Regions from separate parts of the Leuconostoc citreum genome, predicted to be linked through region 1. Evidence: predicted binding sites of a transcription regulator. Region 1 holds the regulator's gene; each other region holds the start of a gene.

Evidence for each region. The regulator LexA, encoded in region 1, represses DNA repair genes until DNA is damaged. The targets are predictions, from matches to a motif close to CNAACANNTGTTNG.
Region 2: dinB (DNA polymerase IV) is a predicted target of LexA. The motif match lies at 3,320-3,333, and genes of this name have one in related genera.
Region 3: parE (DNA topoisomerase IV subunit B) is a predicted target of LexA. The motif match lies at 2,095-2,108, and genes of this name have one in related genera.

Annotation. Positions count from the first base shown of each region.
Region 1 is NZ_CP042410.1:620,009-625,782, forward strand. Features, by position in the region: gene FGL72_RS03050 (dihydroorotate dehydrogenase) at 1-376, shown strand, start outside; gene pyrF (orotidine-5'-phosphate decarboxylase) at 417-1,115, shown strand; gene pyrE (orotate phosphoribosyltransferase) at 1,120-1,749, shown strand; gene lexA (transcriptional repressor LexA) at 1,799-2,434, opposite strand; gene FGL72_RS03070 (YneF family protein) at 2,641-2,874, shown strand; gene FGL72_RS03075 (lysophospholipid acyltransferase family protein) at 2,885-3,520, opposite strand; gene FGL72_RS03080 (tRNA1(Val) (adenine(37)-N6)-methyltransferase) at 3,579-4,340, shown strand; gene FGL72_RS03085 (GIY-YIG nuclease family protein) at 4,340-4,618, shown strand; gene rpsB (30S ribosomal protein S2) at 4,764-5,540, shown strand; gene tsf (translation elongation factor Ts) at 5,664-5,774, shown strand, end outside.
Region 2 is NZ_CP042410.1:347,351-353,124, reverse strand. Features, by position in the region: gene FGL72_RS01710 (DEAD/DEAH box helicase) at 1-1,131, opposite strand, end outside; gene FGL72_RS01705 (DHH family phosphoesterase) at 1,162-2,145, opposite strand; gene dinB (DNA polymerase IV) at 2,211-3,296, opposite strand; gene rplS (50S ribosomal protein L19) at 3,638-3,997, opposite strand; gene FGL72_RS01690 (phospho-sugar mutase) at 4,119-5,774, opposite strand, start outside.
Region 3 is NZ_CP042410.1:490,364-496,137, forward strand. Features, by position in the region: gene FGL72_RS02340 (RelA/SpoT family protein) at 1-838, shown strand, start outside; gene dtd (D-aminoacyl-tRNA deacylase) at 855-1,304, shown strand; gene plsY (glycerol-3-phosphate 1-O-acyltransferase PlsY) at 1,334-1,945, opposite strand; gene parE (DNA topoisomerase IV subunit B) at 2,149-4,212, shown strand; gene parC (DNA topoisomerase IV subunit A) at 4,336-5,774, shown strand, end outside.

The DNA.
Region 1 (5,774 bases):
AGTTAAAACGGCTGGTGCTGACGGTATCGTATTAATCAATACGGTTGTCGGTATGAGCTTAGATTTAAATACCAGACAAGCACGACTGGCACGCGGTACTGGTGGCATGTCGGGAACATCAGTCCATCCGATTGCAGTCCGTTTTGTTTACGAGACAGCTCAAACAGTTAGTATTCCAGTAATTGGAGTTGGTGGTGTGAGTACCGTCGATGATGCGCTAGAGTTAATGATGGCTGGTGCTAGTGCTGTGCAAATTGGTACAGCTTTAGCAGGTAATCATCAAGTAATGGCAGACATTATTCGTGAGTTGCCAAGTGCTTTAGATAAGTATGGTTTTTCTAATGTTGAAGAAGTCACCAAAACTTTCAAAAAGTAGTCGTTTTATCATTTAACTCGCCGTAGCGAAAGGAATAAATATGAAGCAAGAACCAGTATTTATTGCGTTAGACTTTCCAGATGCCTTTGCTGTCAGAAAATTTTTGAAACAATTTGACAGTTTGACTAATAAGCCAGCTTTAAAAGTCGGTATGGAACTTTTCTATGCAGAAGGGCCAACATTTGTTAATGAGTTACGCCAGCAAGGGTACACAATCTTTTTGGACCTAAAGCTTTATGACATACCACATACGGTCGGTCGAGCAGTTGCAAGCATTTCAAAATTAGATATTCAATATTTAACGATTCATGCTTCAGGTGGTGCACGTATGATGGCGGCGGCAGTAGCTAATAAGCCTGATAGCATGAAGTTGCTGGCCGTGACTCAATTGACTTCTTTTTCAGAGTCGGAAATGCAAGCAACACAGTTGACACAGGCAAGTTTAGTTGATACAGTGACCCATTTAGCTGCTATGGCTTTTCAGGTGGGTGTTGACGGTACGATTAGTTCACCTGAAGAGGCCAAAGCTATTCAGGCAGTAACGAGTCAGTCATTTGTACGAATTACACCAGGTATTCGTCTGCTAGGCGATGATAATGGTGATCAAAGACGTGTTACAACACCACAAAAAGCGCGTCATCATGGCGCGACTGGCTTAGTTGTGGGTCGATCAATTACGCAAGCGGTATCACCACTAGAAGCCTACCAACGTGTTTTACAAGAATGGTGTAAGGACTAAGAATATGACAAACTATGCAGAACAAGTAGCCAATGATTTATTAGCCATTGGGGCCGTAAAATTTTCACCAGAATCACCATTTACTTGGGCCTCTGGCATTAAAAGCCCAATATATACGGATAATCGTATGACGATTGGTTTTCCAGCGGTACGCCAAAATATTTTCAAAGGTTTAGCTGAATTAATTCAATCATACTATCCTGATGCTGACATTATTGGTGGTGTTGCAACGGCCGGTATTCCTCATGCGGCTTGGGTTGCTGAAGGGTTAGATAAACCGATGATTTATGTCCGTTCCAAGCCAAAAGATCATGGTGCTGGTAGACAGACAGAAGGAGCTGAAGTAAAGGGTAAAAATGTTGTCTTGATTGATGATTTAATTTCGACGGGTGGCTCAGTTTTGGGTGCAGTTAAAGCTGTTCGCCAAGAAGGCGCCAACGTTCTTGGCGTTGTGTCGATTTTCTCTTATGAATTGCCAGCCGGCATCGCTAATTTTTCGGCGGAAAACTTAACTTTTCAGTCATTAACAACCTATTCGCAATTAGTTCATGCAGCCATTGCTCGTGGTGACTTAAATCAATCACAGTTAGCAACTTTAACTGATTGGCAAAAAAGTCCTGAAACTTGGGCATAATAAAAAAGCTGACATGGCTTTAAAGCCATGTCAGCTTTTTTATTTGTTATTAGTAAATAGCATCTCGGTATAAGCCAATAACTTTACCTAATATAGCAACTTGTTTAAGGATGATTGGCGCCATCGCATCGTTTTCTGGTTGTAAACGGAAATGATCTGCTTCGCGGAAAAAACGCTTGACTGTGGCTTCGTCATCGTCATTCATGGCAACAACAACATCACCGTTATCAGCATTATCTTGTTTTCTGACAATGACCTTGTCACCATCTAGGATACCAATGTTAATCATTGAATTACCACGAACATTCAACATAAACATATCGCCATCAAATTGCATCAAATTATCAGGAATTGGGAAAAATTCAGTAGCTTCTTCTTCTACTGCTAATATCGGTGCGCCAGCAGTTACCTGACCAAGAACTGGAATTCGACCCGGTGTTGTTGATACACCAAGTGCCTCTAATCCAGAATCAGTCACTTCAATTGCTCGAGCGCGCGGCTTTGAAGCATCCTTTAACAGATAACCCTTTTTGACCAATCTTTCAATGTGACCGTGAATGGTTGAGGATGAAGAAAGCCCCACAGCTTCACCAACTTCACGCACGGTTGGGGGATAACCATTATTTAGCTGAGCTTCGTGAATAAATCTTAAAACTTGAATTTGTTTGCTTTCCTGAATTGCCATGATGGGTTTAATCCTTACTAAACGTAGTTTAATGTAATTTCATTATAACTAAAATAAAATAATTAATCAAACGTTTGTTCGTTTTTTCGAAAAATTCGGCACATTATTGTCAGAAATTGTGCGCTATCTTTGTAAAGAACGACTTTATCAATCGCAACTTTATGCTATAATAACTCATAGACATTTTATTAAGGGGTTGTTGAACCATGAATTTAGGATTTGGAATCTTAATCTTTGTTTTAGGGCTAGTTATTGGACTTGTCATTGGTTTCTTTGTCGCGCGTAACTCAATGAAGAGTTATTTGGCAAAGAATCCACCAATTTCAGAGGAAATGATGAAGTCGATGATGATGTCAATGGGTCAAAAGCCATCACAGAAAAAGCTCAACCAAATGATGGCACAAATGAAACAACAAAGTGAACAGTCACAAAAAAAATAAGCCATTTGGCTTATTTTTTTTCACGTTTAGGGTCGATATAACGCCAGTTAGGATTAACTTCAGCATCCAATTGATCGAAAGCGGCTTGAATCTTAACGGTATATTTGGTAATGTTTTCTTTGTCTAACTTATCTTTGCGGTCAATGACAATGGGTTCACCAAAATTGATTGTCGTGTTATTACGCTTAAATAGTTGACCAAATGTTACAGGTCCTTGGTAAACGGCTGGCACAATGGCTTTGCCTGACATTTTAGCAATAACTAACGTGCCGGATTTTAAATCGTCACTATGCCGTGATCCTGACGGGAACATAATTAATGAGCGGTTACCTGATTTCAGTTCTCTAACAGGTGTTTTAATGACACTTGGACCAACATTATTGCGATCAACCGGAAAAGCGCCTGCGGATTTAATTAACCAAGCCAGTGGTTTGAATTTGAATAACTCGATTTTAGCCATGAAAATGAAAGGCTTCGGATAGGCAGCAATCGCATACCATACCGGATCCCACCAAGTACGATGTGGGCCGACTAATATATAGTTATCATCGGTCGGGATGCGATCTTTATTCATATATTTAATGCGACCGGTTACCGCCCACACGATACCAACTGCAATAATACGCAGAAAATCATAAAATTTCATTATTTATTCACCTCATAAACTATCTACCCATTTTACACGATAAAGCGAGAAAAAAACAATGATTCAACCAATTCTTAAAGAAGGCGAACGAATTGATGGTTTGCCATCACAAAAAATAAATATTATTCAAAATCCAGATATGTTTTCTTATTCTTTGGATGCAGTATTGTTAGCCCATTTTGCTGATGTGAAAGGCAAAGGGACAGGCTTGACGGTTGACCTTGGTGCTGGGACAGGGGCTGTTGGCTTATTTTACGCCCCTAAAGTTACTGGCAAGTTGGCTCTAGTCGAAATACAGCCAGAACTGGCAGACATGGCGAAACGTAGTATTGCGATGAATGAGTTGACGCAACGGGTTTCAGTCATTGAATCTGATATGAAAACTATATTTGAAGATATTCAGCCAGGTTCGGTGGAGACTGTGTTATCTAATCCGCCTTATTTTCCATTAAATGAGACAACTAAAACAAATCACGATAAGCATTACCAGTTGGCGCGACATGAACTGACAATTGATTTGCCAGGCTTAGCTCAAGTCGTGAATAAATTACTGAAAAATAACGGTAAATTTTACATGGTTCATAGACCAGATAGATTAGCGGATATTTTTGCTGCTTTTGCTAGCAGAAAATTGATGATTAAGCGTATCCAGTTTGTTTATGGTAAAGCAAATCGTGAAGCCAATATGGTTTTAATTGAAGCCATTAAATCAGGACGACCTGGTGGTGTGCGGATTATGCCGCCAATCATTGCTTATACATCGGAAAATAACTATACCAAAGCAGTATCTGATATTTTATATGGTACGTCATGGTCATGATGGCACACTACTATTTTTACGTGCTGTATACGGCAGATGGTTATTTTTACGGTGGTTTCACGAATAATCTTGCAAAACGTTTGGCGACTCATGAAGCGGGTAAGGGGGCTAAATTTACTCGGGTTAAATCACGTCACCCCCTTCAAATGATCCACTCAGAATCTTTTGATACGAAACACGAAGCACTCCACGCTGAAGCAATGTTTAAGCAACTAACGCGGCAACAAAAAGAGGCTTATTTGGTTTTAAAGGGTGTTTCAGAAGATATATGGCATTAAGTACTTGCATTTAGGGTAGCTATTACGTATAATTATTTATGTTGTGAATAGCGACAAATACACACGGCAAACGAGTTCATGTAGGTGCAGCAATGTCATTATGAATGTCGAATTTGTCGGCGGAAAAAACCTAGGAGGCCATATCATGGCAGTTATTTCAATGAAAGAACTCCTCGAAGCAGGAGTACACTTCGGTCACCAAACACGTCGTTGGGACCCAAAGATGGATGAGTATATCTTTACAGAACGTAATGGTATTCACATCATCGATTTGCAAAAGACAGTTAAGTTAGTTGATGAAGCATATAACTTTATGCGTAATGCATCAACTGATGGTGCTAACTTCTTGTTTGTTGGTACAAAGAAGCAAGCTTCAGATGCAATTGCTGAAGAAGCTGCACGTGCTGGTCAATACTTCATCAACCACCGTTGGTTGGGTGGTACTTTGACTAACTGGAACACAATCAAGACACGTATCCAACGTTTGAAGGATTTGGAAGCAATGGCCGAAGATGGCACATTCGAACAATTACCTAAAAAAGAAGTTGTCTTGTTGAACAAGCAACGCGAAAAGTTGAACAAGTTCTTGGGTGGTATCAAGGATATGCCTGGTTTGCCAGATGTATTGTTTGTTGTTGATCCTAAGAAAGAAGAGATTGCCGTTAAGGAAGCCAACATGTTAAACATTCCAGTTGTGGCTATGATTGACACTAACGCTAATCCTGAAGTTGTTGACGTTAAGATTCCTGCTAACGATGATGCTATCCGTGCCGTTCGCTTGATTACTGCTAAGATGGCTGATGCCATTATCGAAGGTCGTCAAGGTCAAGATTCAGCACCTGAAGACGCTTTTGTTGCTGGTGACGAAAACACAGAATCAATCGAAGAAATTGCTAACATCGTTGAAGAAGGCAATAACTAATAATTAAATGACATTTGCCGTTCCTGCGGACCTGTATGGGACGCACACGGCATTTTTTATTTCATCGAAACCAAATAAAACCATGATATAATAATCATATAAATATTTTAGAGGAGCATTACAATGGCAATTACTGCTGCACAAGTAAAAGAATTACGCGATAAGACATCTGTTGGTATGATGGATGCCAAGAAAGCTTTGGTTGAAGCTGATGGTGATTTGGAAAAGGCAATC
Region 2 (5,774 bases), 270 kb from region 1:
ATTATCTTTAATTTGTTTTGCTTTAAAATCAATTCCCAATGATTCAAGCTCTACTACTTCATCTTCTTCATCTGGTCCATACAAGGTAATTGCCAATCCTGGCATACCATTGCGCCCTGTACGGCCAACACGGTGAACAAAGAATTCAAGTTCACCAGGTATATCATCATTAATCACATGCGATACACCTTCAATATCAATACCTCGAGCTGCTAAATCAGTTGCCACAACATATTGATAATCTAAGTTTTGAATCGCTTTCATGACACGCCGACGTTCTCTTGGCTCAATATCCCCATGAATCTCAGCGACTTTTAAGCCTTTACTACGTAAATTGCTAGCTATCTCTTTAGCGCGATCCTTTGTGTTGGCAAAAACAAGTGCTAAATAGGGATTGCTAATACTTAGGATCTGATAAATGACATCATTTTTATCTTTTGATTTTGTAGCTAGCAACCAGTTGTCGATTGTTTCGGCAATAACAGTTGAAACAGGAATTGCTTCGAATTTAGGATTATCCAAATATTTTTTTAAGAACGGCTTGAGTTTTTCTGGCATGGTTGCACTGAAAACTAGCGTTTGCAATTTTTCTGGCATAGCACCTGCAATATAGTCCACTTCATTTAAGAAACCCATATCCAATGTCATGTCCGCTTCATCAACAACTAATGTTTTAACTGCATGCAATTTTAGCGCACCAGAGGAAACTAAATCTTTTATACGCCCTGGTGTCCCAATAATAATCTGTGGTTGATTATTTTCCAGTTGTTTAACTTGTCGTAGCTTATCTGTGCCACCAACAAATTCCGAAATTGTTACCTCGTAAGGCAACTTATCAGCAAACTGCTTCGCCGCTTTTGTAATTTGTGCAGCAAGTTCACGCGAAGGTGTTGTAATTACCGCTTGTACGTAATTCTTTCCTTGCTCCAACTGATTAATAATTGGAATCAAAAAAGTATGCGTCTTACCTGAACCTGTTTGCGACTGGCCAACAACATCGTGCCCTTGTAAAACGGCCGGGATTAATTTAGCCTGAACTGCAGTTGGTTGTATAAAACCAATAGCTGTTAGTGCTGAAATAATGTCTGATTTTAAATTAAATTGTCCAAATTGATTTGCTTTTTCTGCCATTAATTTCCTCTGCTTTCAATACATATCATGTTATTTACTTTTATCTGTCATGTGATTTTCTGCCATTAATTTCCCATCAACCATGTCGACTAGGCGCGTAATATCGTTTGTCGTTTGTGCCCATGCACCTGAGGCCATTGCATGCCCACCACCTTCAAATTGGTTAGCAATTTTATTAATCACAACTGTTCGTGAACGTAATCTTACTCGGTAATTACCCTCATCTTGCTCCTCGAAAATCGCCCAAGCTTTCACCTGATCAATTTTTGACGGCAACGACACAACAAAAGCCGTTCCAGCGTCACGTAAGTTATATGAAGCAATTAGTTCATTCGTTAAAATGATATAAGCAAACCCTGATGGTAGAATCGTCAAATTTTGCAGTACATAGCCTGATAACTTGGCAGCATTCTCTGTCATAGTTGTCATATTGTAAAGAACAGCCTCATAATCAAAATCATAATTAAAAAGCTCTGATACAACACGGAATGTTTCTTTATCCATGCTATACATAAAGCGGCCAGTGTCACCTACAATACCTGTATAAAGTAGTCGTGCGGCTTTGGCATTCATAACCAAGCCTTGATCTTTCAACACTTCGTAAAATTCGTAAATCATAGTACTCGTTGCCGAATGACCTTCTTTTACCCATTGCCAATCGCCATAAGGTTCGTCATTTGGATGGTGGTCAATTTTAATTGTTTCTAAACCATTAGGCCACCGTTGATCATCAATTCGAGGTGCATTTGCTGTATCAACCATGATTACTAACGCATTGTTGTATGCCTTATCAGGTATGTCATCCATAAATATTTCATCCTGTGACATCCATGACAAGCCTGCTACGGCCTTACCAACTGCATAAATTTTCTTTTTCGGAAAACTAGCTTGTAAAATAGCCTTTAATCCTAATTGTGAGCCATACGCATCAGGATCTGGTCGTTGATGCCGATGAATAATAATCGTATCATATCGTTTAATTTGTGTTAAAATTTCTTCTTCAATTCGTGCCATTAATTCGTCTTTCTGAATCGTAATCATTTATCTGCTTCATTACGCCTTCAATAAGTATACCATGTTTAAAACAATGTCATTTCTTCAAATGTACTCGATTGTAAGTTACTAATAGACAAGCCCAGCAACCTTACTGAAAAAGGTGTTTGAATAACTTCCTCAAACACACTCTGAGCCGTTTGTGTTATGAGTGTTTCAGATAATGGCCATGGTGTTTCTCTAGTGATCGCACGCGTAATTGTATTAAATGCATCATCTCTTATTTTGATATTTAATGTACGTCCGGTTAATTGTTTTCCTTTTAAAGCGGCTATCATCTCATTGGCTAGTTGCTTAAAGGCTTTATGGACATCAATTTCATTGTGGATAAAATACCTAAAAGTAGCTTCTTTTCCCACTGACTGTTGCTGACGTTGCCACTGCACTTCCCCAAAATGCACGCCTCGTGTTTGCCAGTATAAGTTCTCACCCATCTTACCAAACAATCCCCTCAGTGTTTCTTTAGGTAATTGACGTAATTGTAATCCATTTTCAACTTTTAACACTGAAAATTTTGCTTTTGTCTTCGCACCTACCCCACGAAAGTCGCCTATCGGTAGTTCAGCTAAAAAGGACAACATGTTATCGTGTGTAATAACCGTGACACCATTTGGTTTGTTAAACTCGGATCCTAGCTTAGCAAGTAACTTATTGTGTGAAATACCTATTGAACTGGTCAAACCCGTTTCTTTTAAAATTTGATGTCTAATTTGTGCGGCTATACTCGCCCCAGACAAGTGTGAATCTGTCATATCTAAATAAGCCTCATCAAGTGCAACGGGTTCAATTTTTTCGGTAAACGTGTGAAAAATGTGATGAATCGTTTTTGATACTTGCCTATATTTTTTGAAATTTGGCGATAGAAAGACGCCCTCTGGCGCTAACTGCCGTGCTTCAACTGCACTCATGGCAGAGTGCACACCTAGCGCTCGTGCAACATAATTAGCCGTCGCGACCACACCACGTCCACCTGTTTCTGCAGGATCACGCGAAATTATTAGTGGCCGATTGCGCAGCTCAGGATTATCCCGCATTTCTACTTGCGCATAAAAAGCATCAATGTCAACGTGTAATATTTTCCTTAAATCAGTTGTTATTAAGAATTCTGCCATATCAACATTATAACATCAATAAGCGAACATAAGTTCGTTTTTCAGCAGTCGGCACAAAAAAATCCCTCTGACCGAAGAGGGCAATGGTCAGAGGGAAGATAGCTCGCGCTATCATTAAAATCAATCAGTAATTGGGGGGCTGATTGAAACATTACTAGGGGAGTAATGAAACTCAAATATTATTCGAGTATGTAACTATTATATACCCTCAGAGATTGGTATCCATATCAATACCTTTGCTATTGTGTTACGCAAATATTACACAGACCACCGCTATACTTGAGCTGTAGTGGCATAAAAATTGTAGTAAAAAAGCACCCGCAATGGGTGCCTTTTTAGGATTATACGTCGCGACGACGTTCCTTGATACGAGCGGCTTTACCTTGCAAAGCACGCAAGTAGTACAACTTAGCACGGCGAACCGCACCAAAGCGTACAACTTCAATCTTTTCAACACGAGGTGAATGTAATGGGAAAGTACGTTCCACACCTACACCTGATGAAATCTTACGAACAGTATATGTTGCTTGAATACCTGAACCCTTACGCTTGATGACAACGCCTTCAAACAATTGGATACGTTCACGTGAACCTTCGACAATTTTGGCATAAACCTTAACTGTATCACCGGCACGGAACTCAGGAATATCAGAACGCAATTGTGCTGATGTCACATTCTCTAAAATAGTATTTTGACGCATTGGTCATTCTCCTAGTCGACAATCTTACACTTGCCCTTAGGCTTGACGCACAGCGGATTATCGTTAATATTGCCATTACGGCTTTTTTAATTATATCAAATAACTTATTACTTGTCCAGAATTACTTTGCAAAGCGCATCAAATCTTCCGAAATAACATCAATTTTAGCTTGTGATGTCGCTTGACTATCGGATTCAACACCAATGTAGAATTTCAATTTTGGTTCAGTACCTGAAGGACGCACAGCCACCCAAGAACCATCTGCTAACCAATATTTCAAGACATTAGCTTTTGGCTGTGGTAATGTTTTTTGTTGACCGCCTGCTGATGTTTCAGTTGCCGTTGAAAAATCTTGTACACGATTGACTGCCACACCACCAATTGTCTTCGGCTGTTCATTACGGAACTTACTGATAATGGCTGACATTTCATCATTGCCATGTATCCCTGGAAAGTCTAGGCTAATTGTCTTTTCTTCAAAGTAACCAAACTTTTCAAATAACTCTTGTAGGCCGTCGGCGAACGTCTTGCCTTGTGACTTATAATATGCTGCTACTTCAGCAAATAACACAAGAGCTTGAATAGCATCCTTGTCATGGGCAAATGGCTTAACCAGGTAACCAAAACTCTCTTCAAAGCCAAATAAGAATTGATGTGATTTAGTTGCTTCATACTCATCAATCGTTGCAGCAATGTACTTGAACCCTGTCAAGACGTCTGCTGTTGTTACCCCAAAACTAGTCGCGATTTTAGAAGCAAAACGTGAAGAAACAATTGAAGTCACAATAGCACCATTTTCTGGTAATGTATTTGTTTCTTTCTTTGCCGTCAAAAGATAATTCACAAGCACAGCCGCAATTTGGTTCCCTGTTAAGACTTGGAATGTGTCATCAGCTAATTTGACAGCTGCTCCCATACGATCTGCATCGGGATCAGTCGCCACAACCGCATCAGCCCCTTCACGCTTAGCATAATCAATAGCCATAACTAAGGCTGCTGCATCTTCTGGGTTTGGCTTCTTAACTGTTGGGAAATCTCCGTCAATCACCGCTTGCTCTTTTACAATGGTATAGTTTGTAAAACCAGCTTGTTGTAGTGCTTTTTCACCAATATACTGTCCTGTGCCATGTAGCGGTGAATAAACAAATTTCAACGAAGCCCCTTCCTTAGCAACCAACTCTGGGTTAACCGTTACTGTGGCAACGTTAGCTAAATACTTATCATCAATTTCTGAATCAATAACTTGCACATGCGCATTTGATTCATCTAAAGCGATCGTAAAGACATCTTGTATATTTTCAAGTTCTGAAACAACCGCCTCAACAGCTTCTGGCACCATTTGTCCACCATCCGCTCCGTATACTTTATAGCCATTATATTCTTTAGGATTGTGCGATGCTGTAATCATAATGCCCGCAAATGTGCCAAGTTCGCGTACAGCAAAAGACAACTCCGGTGTTGGTCGTAAACTGCTAAACAAATAGGCTTTAATACCATGTGCAGATAAAACCTGCGCTGCATCTGAAGCAAATTCTGGTGAAAAGTGTCGCGAATCAAAACTGATAACAACACCACTAGTCTTTGCAGCATTGCCCTGGGCGTCAATATAACGCGCTAATGCCTCAGTGACTTGACGAACTGTGTAAATATTCATACGATTTGTGCCGGCACCCAAAACACCACGCATGCCAGCTGTACCAAAACTCAAATTCTGGTAAAACGCATCTTCTTGCTCTTCAGGTGTATAGTGCGCCAAATCCTTGGCCAAATATTCTGG
Region 3 (5,774 bases), 130 kb from region 1:
TTGGTTAGATTTAGTTTCAACTCGGCGCGCTCGTAATAAAATTAAGCAATATTTCAAGCAACTAAACCGTAACGACAATATCGAGGCTGGGCGAGAGCTGCTTTTGCGGAACTTAAGAGAAACCGGTTTCGACCCTAATCAGGTCATGACCACTGATAAACTCACGCAGACAGCAGAAACATTACATTACCATGCATATGACGATATGTTAGCAGCGATTGGCTATGGAGATGTAGCGGCACCAGGTGTAGCTAATAAGTTGACTGAAGAGATTCGTGAGGCACAGCAAGCAGCCCAAACGGCAGAATTACAGCGTGAATTACTTGAAGAAGGGCACGAGATTAAGCGTGTTGAGACAGCATTAACACAGCGACAAAAAGCTTCAGCTGATGATATTGTGATTGCTGGCGTTGATAATTTATTGGTTCGTTTAGGTCGCTGCTGTACACCAGTCCCAGGTGACCCTGTCAAAGGCTATATCACTAAAGGACGCGGTATTTCAGTGCATCGTCTGGGGTGTCCTAATATTCGTGCAGCAGAAATACAAGGCCAACGCTTAGTTGATGTGCAATGGGAAGATGAATCAGGCCTTAAGCCTAATTATGACGCTGATTTGACGGTTCATGGTGAAAACCGAAATGGTTTGTTGAACGATGTCTTACGATCCATTAATAGCCGGACACGTTATGTTAATTCAGTTAATGGTCATGCGACTAAGAATGGTATGGCGCAAGTGTCACTATCCATCGGTGTTAAAAATACAGAGCAGTTAACAGCGATTATGGATGCGTTAAATAACCTACCCGCTGTTTATGATGTTGAGCGGACGTTTCATTGATAAAGGAGTTATTTGAATGAAAGTAGTGTTGCAACGTGTGAAGTCTGCACAAGTAACGATTGATAACCAGATTGTTGGTGCGATTAAGCAAGGATACGTTTTATTGGTAGGTATTGTGAATACAGATACAGCAGAAGATATAATGTATCTTGTCCGTAAAATTAGTCAGTTACGTGTCTTTGAAGATGAATCGGGCCGTATGAACTTAAGTATTCAAGATATTGAGGGCACATTTTTATCGATTTCGCAATTCACTTTACTTGCTAATACTAAAAAGGGTAATAGACCAAGCTTCACAGGTGCTGGCGATCCTGTCTTTGCAGAAAAATTATACGCTAATTTTAATGACCAGCTTAGATTGTATTCTGGATTAGATGTTGAGACAGGACAATTTGGTGCAGACATGGCAGTGTCTTTGGTAAATGATGGTCCTGTTACAATTTTGTTCGATACGCATCAAAAATAAAAAACCGATAGACAATAGCTATCGGTTTTTTATTTTTTTTTGTGCAGATAATGGTAAAGGCCAAAAGGCACAGTGCTTTCTGTTCCATGAATAATGCGAGAAATATTAGCGCGGTGGCGATAAAAGACAAAAATTGTTAAAGCAACTGCCACAACAGTGAGTACCATATCATGATAATAAAAAGATACGATAACAGCTATACTGAAGCCCACCATTGAACTGACGGAAACCATTGAAGTGAGTAATAACATAACGATGAAAACAGTGGCAATTAAACAAAAAAATTGCGGATTATATGCTAACAAAACACCAGCAGAGGTGGCTACGGCTTTCCCACCTTTAAATTTAATCCATATAGAAAATGTATGACCGATGACGGCTACTAAACCAACTAACATGGGATTAATTGTGCTGTTAAACGCTAACGGTAATAAACCTGCAGCCGTACCCTTTAGTAAATCCAAAACCAAGGTCATTATACCTGCAACAGGGCCCAAAACGCGAAATGAGTTAGTGGTGCCGATGTTGCCGGAACCTTCATCACGGATGTCCTTGTGATAAAATAGTTTGCCAATCCAAAATCCTGGTACCATGGCGCCTAGGAAGTATGACAAAACGAACATTAATACGATTGAAATCATAATTAGAACTCCTCATAATTGTGCCTAAACACAAAGTTAATTCTAACATAAATCATAATAGTAAAGGGGGTAACTTAATTAAAATAAAATATTTCTACTTGTCAGAATCCTTTTTTTAATCTATGATAATATAGATTGACGCATGAAATCGAACAATTGTTCAATTGTGTTATGTTTTAAATTAAGAAAGTTAAAGAGTATTCATGGCAGAAAAAAATCACTATGATTCAGATTCGATAAAAATATTAGAAGGATTAGAAGCTGTTCGTAAACGACCTGGTATGTATATTGGGTCAACTGATGGTCGTGGTTTGCACCATTTGGTTTATGAAATTGTTGATAACGCAGTAGATGAGGCCTTAGGCGGTTACGGTAACGAAATTCGAGTGACGATTCACGACAATAATGCAATTACTGTGCAGGATTTTGGTCGCGGTATGCCGGTTGGCATGCATGAATCCGGTAAGCCAACACCAGAAGTTATTTTGACGGTGTTACATGCTGGTGGTAAGTTTGGTCAGGGTGGTTACGCGACATCTGGCGGTTTGCATGGTGTCGGTTCTTCAGTAGTAAACGCCTTGTCTGAAAGTTTGCAAGTAACAATTATTCGTGATGGACATCAATGGCAAGAAGACTTTATTGATGGTGGGCAGCCTGTAGGGACACTGCGTGATTTAGGTGCAACGAAAGCTAAATCAGGCACCACCGTGACATTTAAGCCTGATCCATCAATATTTAGTGCCACAGTATATAAGTATGACACATTATCTGAACGTTTAAGAGAATCCGCTTTCCTTATGTCAGGGGTTAAGTTTATTTTAACTGACGAACGCGTGTCACCTGCTCGTGTAGAAACTTATCATTATGAGAAGGGACTTGAGTCCTTTGTTAATTTTCTAAATGAAGACAAAGAAACAATTGGACCGGTTATGACCTTTGAAGGGCAACAAGAAGGTTTAGTTGTTGATGTTGCAGCGCAATATAATGATGGTTACTCTGAAACATTGCTATCTTTTGTTAATAATGTGCGGACACAAGATGGTGGCACACACGAAGTTGGTTTTAGAACTGCCTGGACCAAAGCTTTCAATGAATATGCGCGTAAGGTTAACCTCTTAAAAGAAAAAGATAAAAATTTAGAAGGTAGCGATGTACGTGAAGGCTTGTCTGCCGTTATTTCTTTGCGTGTGCCAGAACAATTCTTACAATTTGAAGGTCAAACAAAGGATAAGCTAGGTACGCCAGAGGCCCGTGGCATTGTTGATGCTGTTGTTAACGAAACTTTAGGTCGTTTCTTAATGGAAAATGGCGATTTTGGTCAAAATATCATTCGTAAAGCTATTCGTGCGCGTGAGGCACGCGAAGCAGCGCGTAAAGCTCGTGATGAGAGCCGAACGGGTAAAACAAAGGGCCAAAAAGATCGTCTATTATCTGGTAAATTAGCCCCTGCACAATCGAAAAATGCCGCTCGCAATGAGTTATTTCTTGTAGAGGGTGATTCAGCCGGCGGCTCGGCAAAACAGGGACGAGATCGTAAGTTTCAAGCTATCTTACCTTTACGGGGGAAAGTATTAAACACAGAGAAGGCTAAGTTAGCCGATATCTTAAAAAACGAAGAAATATCGACTCTGATTTATGCAATTGGTGGTGGTGTTGGACCTGATTTTAAAGTTGAAGATACGGCTTTTAATAAAATTATTATTATGACTGATGCGGATGATGATGGTGCGCATATTCAAACACTGCTATTAACCTTTTTCTACAAATATATGCGACCACTGATTGAAGCTGGGCGTGTTTATATTGCATTACCACCGCTTTACCGTGTTAAATATGCATCAAAAAAATTCGAAGATCAATTTGCTTGGACAAATGATGAACTTGAGAGCATTACGAGTCAAAATGATGCCCGTTATGAATTAACACGGTTTAAAGGACTAGGTGAAATGAACGCCCCATTACTATGGGAAACAACCATGAATCCAGAGACAAGAACATTGATTAGAGTTAAAATTGATGATGCTGTGTTGGCTGAGAAACGTGTGACAACGTTGATGGGTGATAAAGTTGAACCACGACGTGATTGGATTGAAGCCAACGTTCATTTTACAATGGACGAAGCAGGTTCTATCCTAGACAACGTTGATGGTGACAATGAAAGTTCGACAGCTGTATTTGAAAAAATTCGACAGAATGAGAAGGGGCATACTACTACCTCTGAAACAGCTGAACCAATTATTACGACTTGGCGTGATAAAAATAATTAGTTTGCTCACGCGGTTGACCAAACAACCATTACCGTGTACAATTGTGCGCGGTATTTACATATTTATTTAAACTATTTGAGAGGAATATTGTCCACTGTCAATGACCGGTGGGCAACTTGATATATGGCAGATCGTATAACAGAGCTCTCACTGGAAGCAGTGATGGGCGAACGCTTCGGGCGTTATTCAAAATATATTATTCAAGAACGTGCGTTGCCAGACATTCGCGATGGCTTAAAGCCAGTCCAGCGTCGTATTTTATTTGCGATGAATCAGGATGGCAATACTTATGATCATCCTTATCGTAAGTCGGCTAAATCAGTTGGTAATGTCATGGGTAATTTTCATCCACACGGTGACTCCTCTATCTATGAAGCCATGGTGAGATTATCTCAAAATTGGAAAGTACGTGAACCATTAATTGATATGAACGGTAACAACGGTTCAATCGATAATGATCCCGCCGCAGCAATGCGTTACACTGAGGCGCGTTTATCTAAAATTGCCGGTGAAATGATGGCTGACTTAGGTCAAGACACTGTTGATATGGTTTTGAACTTTGATGATACGACCTATGAACCAACAGTCTTACCATCACGTATTCCAAGCTTATTAATTAATGGTGCGACGGGTATTTCTGCTGGTTATGCGACTGAAATACCACCGCATAATTTGAAAGAAATTAATGCCGCGTTAATCTACTTGCTTGATCACCCAGAGGCGCCACAGTCAGCTTTGATGCGGTACATTAAAGGGCCAGATTTTCCTACCGGTGGTATCATTCAAGGGCTAGATGGGATTAAAAAGGCTTATAAAACAGGCCGTGGTAAAATTGTTGTCCGTGCCAAAACAGCTATTTCTGAGCTTAAGGGTGGCAAGAAAAAAATTGAAATCACGGAACTACCTTATGAAGTAGTGAAATCAAACTTAGTATCTAAAATTGATGCTATTCGTCTTAATAAAGAAGTTGCCGGCATTTCTGAAGTGCGTGACGAATCAGATCGTGAAGGCATGTCAATTGTTATTGAGCTCAATAAAGACACTAATGCCAATGGCATTTTAACCTACCTCTTCAAAAAAACTGATTTGCAAATCGCATATAACTTTAACATGGTTGCTATTCATGACCAACGGCCAGTTCACGTGAGTCTTAAACAGGCGCTGGAAGCATTTATAGCATTTCGTAAGGAAGTTGTATTAAAGCGGTCAGCGTATGAATTAGCCAAAGCACAAGCGAGACAGCATATTGTTGAAGGCTTAATTCGTATGTTGTCAATTTTGGACGAGGTTGTTGCAACGATTCGAGCATCTAAAAACCGTAAAGATGCGACACAAAATTTAATAGCACGTTTCGACTTTACGCAACCTCAGGCGGAAGCCATTGTGACATTGCAACTGTATCGTTTAACCAATACTGATGTGACGCAATTGGAAGAAGAGTTTGCGGCGTTGACTGAGAAAATCAACCATTTAACAGAAGTTATGAATGAAGAAATGGCTTTGAAAGCTGTTATTCGTGACGAAATTACGGCCATTACACAGAAATATCAATCCGCTCGTCG